DNA from 3 places in the Lentzea sokolovensis genome. Region 1 is predicted to be linked to each of the others. Evidence: riboswitches for the same ligand, from Rfam matches in the RefSeq annotation. Region 1 holds a riboswitch; each other region holds the start of a gene.
The links. Region 1 has a riboswitch for cobalamin ahead of metE (5-methyltetrahydropteroyltriglutamate--homocysteine S-methyltransferase). Riboswitches for the same ligand answer to the same signal wherever they lie in the genome.

Region 1 (2,258 bases):
CGTCCAGGCGGTCAAGGGAGGCAGCAGATGACGACGGAGGAACGGGTCCGCGAGGCCGCCGTGCGGTTGTTCGCCGAACGCGGCTTCCACGGCACCGGCATCCGCGACCTCGCGCAGGCCGCCGGGCTGTCGTCGGCGACGCTCTACCACTACATGGGCACCAAGGAAGACCTGCTGGTCGAGATCATGCGCACGAGTCTCACCGAGTTGATCGGCAAGGCCGAGCAGATCACCGGTGACGAGACGGACCGTCTCGTCTCGTTGGTCAAGATGCACGTGCGGGCGCACGCCGAGAAGCCGCGCGAGACCGCGGTGGTGGACGGCGAGATGCGCGCGCTGACCGGCGAGCGCCGCGAGGAGATCGTGGCGTTGCGCGACCGCTACGAGCGCTTCTGGCAGGACGCGATCGACGACGGCGTGAAGGCGCGCAAGCTGACGGTGGCCGATCCGAGCGTCGCGCGGCTGGCGTTGCTGGAGATGTGCAGCGGCGTTTCCCGGTGGTACTCCCCGGACGGGCCGGTCAACTTGAGTGATCTCACCATTCAGTACGGCGCGATGGCGCTGGGCATGCTCGGCGCCGCCCGCTAGTGTCGGTCCTGCCAGCGGTTCACCCGGACTCGTTCCGGGTGGAGCAAAAGGGAACCCGGTGCGAGTCCGGGACTGCCCCGCAGCGGTGAGTGGGAACGAAAGCCGTCAGAAGCACTGGGTCTGCCAGACCTGGGAAGCGACGGCCGGTAGGAGCACGCAAGACGCCCACGAGTCCGAAGACCTGCCGCCGGTCCGCGCGCCGACCCGGCGCGCGGTGCTCCGGAGCCTCTCGGGCGCGGCTCCGTGCCGCCCTGCTCGCGTGTCTCCGGTGCTTCCGCACGCTCGCGAGGAGAGAGCCTGTGACCATCGGCAGCACCGTCTTCGGCTACCCCCGGATCGGACCGAAGCGCGAACTGAAGCGCGCGGTCGAGCAGTACTGGGCCGGGAAGATCGACGAAGCCGCACTTCACCAGACCGCCCGAGACCTGCGGGCGCGGACCTGGGCCGAACTGTCCGAACTGGACTCCGTGCCGTCGAACACCTTCTCGTTCTACGACCAGGTGCTCGACACGTCATTGCTGTTCGACGCGATCCCCCAGCGGTTCCGCGACCTCGGACTGTCCGAACTGGACACCTACTTCGCGGCTGCACGCGGCCGGGACGGCGCCGCGGCCCTGGAACTGACGAAGTGGTTCGACACGAACTACCACTACCTGGTGCCGGAACTGGGCCCGGACACCGAGTTCCGGCTGGCCGGCGACAAGCCGATCGCCGAGTACCGCGAGGCGCTCGAACTCGGCATCACGACCCGGCCGGTGCTGCTCGGCCCGGTCACGTACCTGTTGCTGGCCAAGAGCACGGTCCCCGGTTTCGAACCGCTGACGCTGCTCGACCGGCTGCTGGAGGCGTACGTCGAACTGCTCGGCCGCCTGCGCGTCGAGGGCGTCGAATGGGTGCAGATCGACGAACCGGCGTTCGCCGCCGACCGCACACCGGCCGAGCTGAACGCGTTGCGCCGCACGTACCGGACGGTGAGCGGGCTGCCGGGCAGGCCGAAGCTGCTGGTCACCGGCTACTACGGCGATCTGGGCGAGGCGCTGCCGATCCTGGCCTCCTCGCAGGTCGAGGCGATCGGCATCGACCTCGTGAGCGCGCCGGACACGTCGGTGGCGATCCCCGCGCTGCGCGACAAGATCCTGGTGGCCGGCCTGGTCGACGGACGCAACGTGTGGCGCACCGACCTGCACGCCGCTCTCGCGAAGGCCGCGGCGCTGCTGGGCTCGGCACGCGAAGTCGTCGTCTCGTCTTCCTCCACGCTGCTGCACGTGCCGTACGACCTGGAGGCCGAGACCCTCGAACCGGACGTGCGGGCGCGGCTGGCGTTCGCCCGGCAGAAGGTCCGCGAGATCGTGGTGCTGGGCAAGGCTTTGCGCGACGGAGCCGACGGCGCCTGGGCCGACGAGGCGCAGCGCCAGGTGCCCGGCCCGCGCCGCGACGACCACGTCCGGGCGCGCATCGCGTCGTTGCGGCCGGAGCACAGCCTCCGCGCGCCGTACGAGGAACGGGCCGCGGCCCAGCAGGCCCGGCTCGGGCTGCCGCCGCTCGCGACCACGACGATCGGGTCGTTCCCGCAGACCGGCGACATCCGCAAGGCACGCGCGGCGGTCAGGAACGGTCAGATCACCGAGGACGAGTACGGGCAGCGGATGCGGGACGAGATCGGGCGCGTG
Region 2 (2,258 bases), on a different contig from region 1:
GGCGTCGATCTGGACGTGCTGAAGGCGCTCTAGACGGAGGCCTCGGTCACGCGTGCTTTCGCCTTGCGCGCGGCCGGGTCGATCAGCAGGCCGAACACCACGCCGATGCCGACGTAGAGCGTGGCGAGCTGGGCGAGCGAACTGAGGCGGAACTGCCACAGCACGTTCACCGGCATGTCCGCGGGGATCGTGTCCGGCGGCGCGGGGAACGCCAGCAGCACCACCGCGACGGCCGCGGCCACCGCGAGCAGCACGGCCGTGGTCCGCATCGGCTGCGACTGCGCGCGCAGCTGCTCGGCGAGCCAGCTCGCCGCCCACACGATCACCAGACCGGCCACCACCACACCGAGGTAGAGCGCGGTCCGGTAGTTCACCGTCTCCGGGTCGCCCACGGCAGGCGGGTTGGCCGGGTACTTGAGCCACGGCAGCAGCGCCACGGCACCGAACACCGCGGCACCGAACGCGAAGCTGCGGCTGAACGGCGTGCTGCCGGTGAACCAGCGCTTCGACAGCGCGTAGGCCGTGGCGAACACCAGGCCCACCGCGATGCCGACGATCACCACGCCGAGCATGCCGCCCGCGATCTGGGCGCCACGGCTGACCAGCTCTTCCTCGCCGCCGTGCGTGTGGCCGGCCTCACCGGCGGGTTCCCGGGCCTCTTCGACCGCGAGCGCGGCGCGAATCGGGATCTCGGTCACCAGGAGCTGCACGAGCGCGGAGGCGACACCGGCGATACCGCCGGCCGCCACTCCGCGCAGCGCAAGGGACTTGTAGGTCGTCGTCATGTCTTCCCTGCCTGGGATCGGGGGATCAGTGGCAGGGGACGCCCAGCGCGTGGCGGCCGTCGTGGAAGAACTCGTGCAGCAACTCGGAACCCGCGCCGAGCGCGAGGCCGTTCTCCTGCAGGACCAGGTAGGTGACGATCAGGCCGAGCACTGAGACGGCGAAGGCCCATTTGGGCACGCGGACGGCGGACAGGCTTGCTGCGGGGCTCGTCATGACGGGCTCCTCCATACCTCGTGGAAGGTCAACTCTCCTTGCGGCGCCGCAGCCGGTCTCCTGACTCCCGGATCAACGCTGCCCCCGCGTCTTCCCAGCCCTCTCGCGAGGGCCAGTGACGTGCTCGGCGGGGATCGCTTCCCGGTCACAGTGGCGAGGACCGCGCCGGATTTTCACCGGCTTCCCGTCACTGCGGCGCGTGCACCGTAAGTTGATCGGCCCGTTAAGCACAACCGGCCATAAGAGTTGTTGCGTTCCTCACTTCACGAGTGGACAGTCACCACACTTCCCACCTGCGGCGACGCGGTAGTAGAGACAGCACGACCGGCGCCGGAACGAGACCTCTCCGGGAAAAGTCAGAAATTCCCCCGCCTGTTCGAACGGCGGGGCGCTCATGAGCCGTTCGCCGCGTTCTTCCGCTTCGTCGGCGGTGAGCATGCGTGCGCGCACAACCATTTTGAGCGCGCCCGCGATGTTCGACATGGCGTTTCCCCACAACAATCCGCGCGCCACGGGGGTCACGCCCTGGATCGCCTCCACCACCGGTGCGAGCGCCTCGGCGGCCTTCGGGCCCAGTCGTGGCTGGTCGATCCGGACGCTCAGGCCGTTCGTCGGGTGGTGCTGCCACCAGAGGTTCTCCGGGCGGACGTCGATCGGGATGCCCGCGGCCGTGAGCGGGCTGAGCAGCCGGGCCGTGTAGCTGAGGAAGAACAGGCTGGCCGCTACGCGTGGTTCTTCCGCTTTGTACCGGATCGCGATGGCGTCGATCGTGGTCTTGAGCGCCGGGCCTTCCAGCAGTGCCGTTCCCGGCAGCCAGGACTCGTCCGGGCGGCCGACGTCGAGCGCGAAGAACGGGTTGATTCCGCGCACCCGGCGGAGTGCTTCGAGGACCTCGGCGAACTCAGACACAGAAGTTCACGCTACCGGGTGTCCATGCAGGACAGATCACGTCCAACGCCTGGGACAGATGCGACCGCGGTGTGGACGGGGGTCGCCGGGATGGGAGGATGTCGTGCCGTGAAGACCTTCGATTCCCTGTTCGCTGAACTGACCGAACGAGCCGCCACCAAGCCGGAAGGTTCCGGCACCGTCGCCGCGCTCGAGGCCGGGGTCCATGCGCAGGGCAAGAAGGTCCTGGAGGAGGCCGGCGAGGTCTGGATCGCCGCCGAGTACGAGTCCGACGAGAAGCTCTCCGAAGAGATCTCGCAGCTGCTCTACCGCCTCCAGGTGCTCATGCTGGGCCGTGGGCTCACCCTCGA
Region 3 (2,258 bases), on a different contig from region 1:
GGATCTCCGTGCAGAGGTTGGACAGGTGCACCACGTTCGACGGCGACGCGGTCTGGTTGCACCTGCGGTTCGCGGTGTCCTTGAACGTCATCCAGCCGTTGCCGGTCTGGGCGAGCGTGCGGATCATCCGTCCATAAAGGTCACGAGCCTTGACCGTGCGGACGGCGCGGCCGGCCTCCTCCGCGCCGCGATAGGCGCGGTCGAACTCGTCGCCCCACAGGTCGACCAGCTCGGGAATCTCGTCAGGGTCGAACAGCGACCAGTCCCCGTCCGCCTCGACGCGGCGCATGAACTCGTCCGGGATCCAGTTCGCCAGGTTGAGGTTGTGCGTGCGGCGCGCGTCCTCACCGGTGTTGTCGCGCAGCTCCAGGAACTCCTCGATGTCCGGGTGCCACGTCTCCAGGTACACGCAGGCGGCGCCCTTGCGTCGGCCGCCCTGGTTGACCGCCGAGACCGACGCGTCGAGCGTGCGCAGCCACGGCACGATGCCGTTGGAGTGGCCGTTCGTGCCGCGGATCAGCGCACCGCGCGAACGGACCCGGGACCACTGCACGCCGATGCCGCCGGCGAACTTCGACAGCCGGGCGATCTGCTTGTAGCGGTCGTAGATCGACTCGAGCTCGTCGCGCGGCGAGTCCAGCAGGTAGCACGACGACATCTGGGTGTGCTGCGTACCGGAGTTGAACAGCGTCGGCGAGCTGGGCAGGTACGCCAGCGACGACATCAGCCGGTAGAAGTCGATCGCCTCGGTCGCGGTCTGCGAGAGACCGCACGCGACGCGCAGCAGCCAGTACTGCGGCTGCTCGATCACCGAACGCTTCGCGGGGTGGCGCAGCAGGTAGCGGTCGTAGACCGTGCGCAGGCCGAAGTACTCGAACCGCCGGTCGCCGTCGAGGTCGATCGCGTCGTCGAGCTTGCGGGCGTTGGCGGCCACGAACTCCGCGGTCGCGTCGCCGATCAGGCCTTCCGCGTGGCCGAGCGCGATGCTCTGGCTGAAGGACATCACGCCCTGGCGGCGCACTTCCTTCTCGATGAACGCCGCGAGCAGGCCGGCGGCGAGCTTGGAGTACTCGGGCTCCTCGGACACGAGCGCCGCGGCGGTCTGGATCGACAGCCGGTCCAGTTCCTCGGTGGTGGCGCCGTCGTAGAGGCCGCTGATCGTCTTGGTGGCGACCCGCAGCGGGTCGACGTCGTGCAGACCGACCGTGCAGCGCTCCACCGCGCGCACGATCTTGTTCAAGTCAACGGGTTCCAGTGAACCGTTGCGTTTCTTGACGCGCATAGTGGTGGTGACCGTGTCGACCGCCGTCACTAGCTCTCTCCTCGCGAGCTCGGGTGGCCACGGGGACAGCGAGGAGTGAACGGGCGCGCGCGACCGCCACGTCCTCCCGCCCTCCCTCGGGGCCGCGGACGCCCGCACGCAGGCACGTGCGGGGCGCTGGCAGGTCTTCGGACTCATGGGCGAGCCTGTCGCCAGGCGCCTACCGGCCGTCGCTTCCCAGACATCGATGTCCAGTGCTTTCTGACGGCTTTCGTTCCCACTCACCGCTGCGGGGCAGTCCCGGACTCACACCGGGTTCCCTCTTGCGACGACCGATCTGGAGGATCGGCCGAACCAGCTTCGGAGCACAATACATGGGCGCCGTCGAGCCACGAGCAACTACATCTAGTGGGCGTGTCGCTCAGTTGGCCCAGAGGACGTCGGCCAGGGCGCGCAGGCTGTCGTGGATGTGGAACGACATCGCCGGGCGTTCCGGCGAGCGGCCAGTCGCAACCGCCGCAGCTGCCCGCGCAACGCCCCGAGCGCCTCGCCGAGGTAGGGGTTGCCCGCTGCCTCGTCGATCAACGCGTCCAGCCGCGCGATCAACTCCTCGGGGTCGCCGTCGGCGAACTCGGCGTTTCAGGTGCGCACCCGGCGCCAGGCCCCAGGCCACGATCTCGTCGCGCAGCTGTGTGCACACCGTGAATACATCGTTCACCGTATTTCGCTTGCGACTAGATCCGAGGAGCCCCACACTGAGCCGCCGATGCCAGGGCTGAACGGGTGGTTCATGTTCGACGTGATCATTGCCGGATGCGGTCCGACCGGCGCGATGCTGGCCGCCGAAGTGCGACTGCACGACGTGCAGGTGCTCGTTCTCGAAAAGGAACCGGAGCCCTCGTCGTCGTTCGTGCGGATTGTGAGTCTGCACATTCGCAGTTTGGAAGTCCTGGCGATGCGCGGACTGCTGGATCGCTTTCTGGAACGCGGCAGGCAG

Region 2: another riboswitch for cobalamin. It lies ahead of SK854_RS01635 (CbtB domain-containing protein); the one in region 1 lies ahead of metE (5-methyltetrahydropteroyltriglutamate--homocysteine S-methyltransferase).
Region 3: another riboswitch for cobalamin. It lies ahead of SK854_RS07310 (ribonucleoside-diphosphate reductase subunit alpha); the one in region 1 lies ahead of metE (5-methyltetrahydropteroyltriglutamate--homocysteine S-methyltransferase).

What each region holds. Positions count from the first base shown of each region.
Region 1 is NZ_JAXAVU010000014.1:785,694-787,951, forward strand. Features, by position in the region: gene SK854_RS37455 (TetR/AcrR family transcriptional regulator) at 28-588, shown strand; cobalamin riboswitch at 587-791, shown strand; gene metE (5-methyltetrahydropteroyltriglutamate--homocysteine S-methyltransferase) at 888-2,258, shown strand, end outside.
Region 2 is NZ_JAXAVU010000001.1:342,744-345,001, reverse strand. Features, by position in the region: gene SK854_RS01645 (HAD family hydrolase) at 1-33, shown strand, start outside; gene SK854_RS01640 (CbtA family protein) at 30-785, opposite strand; gene SK854_RS01635 (CbtB domain-containing protein) at 811-999, opposite strand; cobalamin riboswitch at 1,033-1,209, opposite strand; gene SK854_RS01630 ((2Fe-2S)-binding protein) at 1,258-1,908, opposite strand; gene SK854_RS01625 (phosphoribosyl-ATP diphosphatase) at 2,017-2,258, shown strand, end outside.
Region 3 is NZ_JAXAVU010000004.1:391,029-393,286, forward strand. Features, by position in the region: gene SK854_RS07310 (ribonucleoside-diphosphate reductase subunit alpha) at 1-1,312, opposite strand, end outside; cobalamin riboswitch at 1,424-1,635, opposite strand; gene SK854_RS07315 (FAD-dependent monooxygenase) at 2,052-2,258, shown strand, end outside.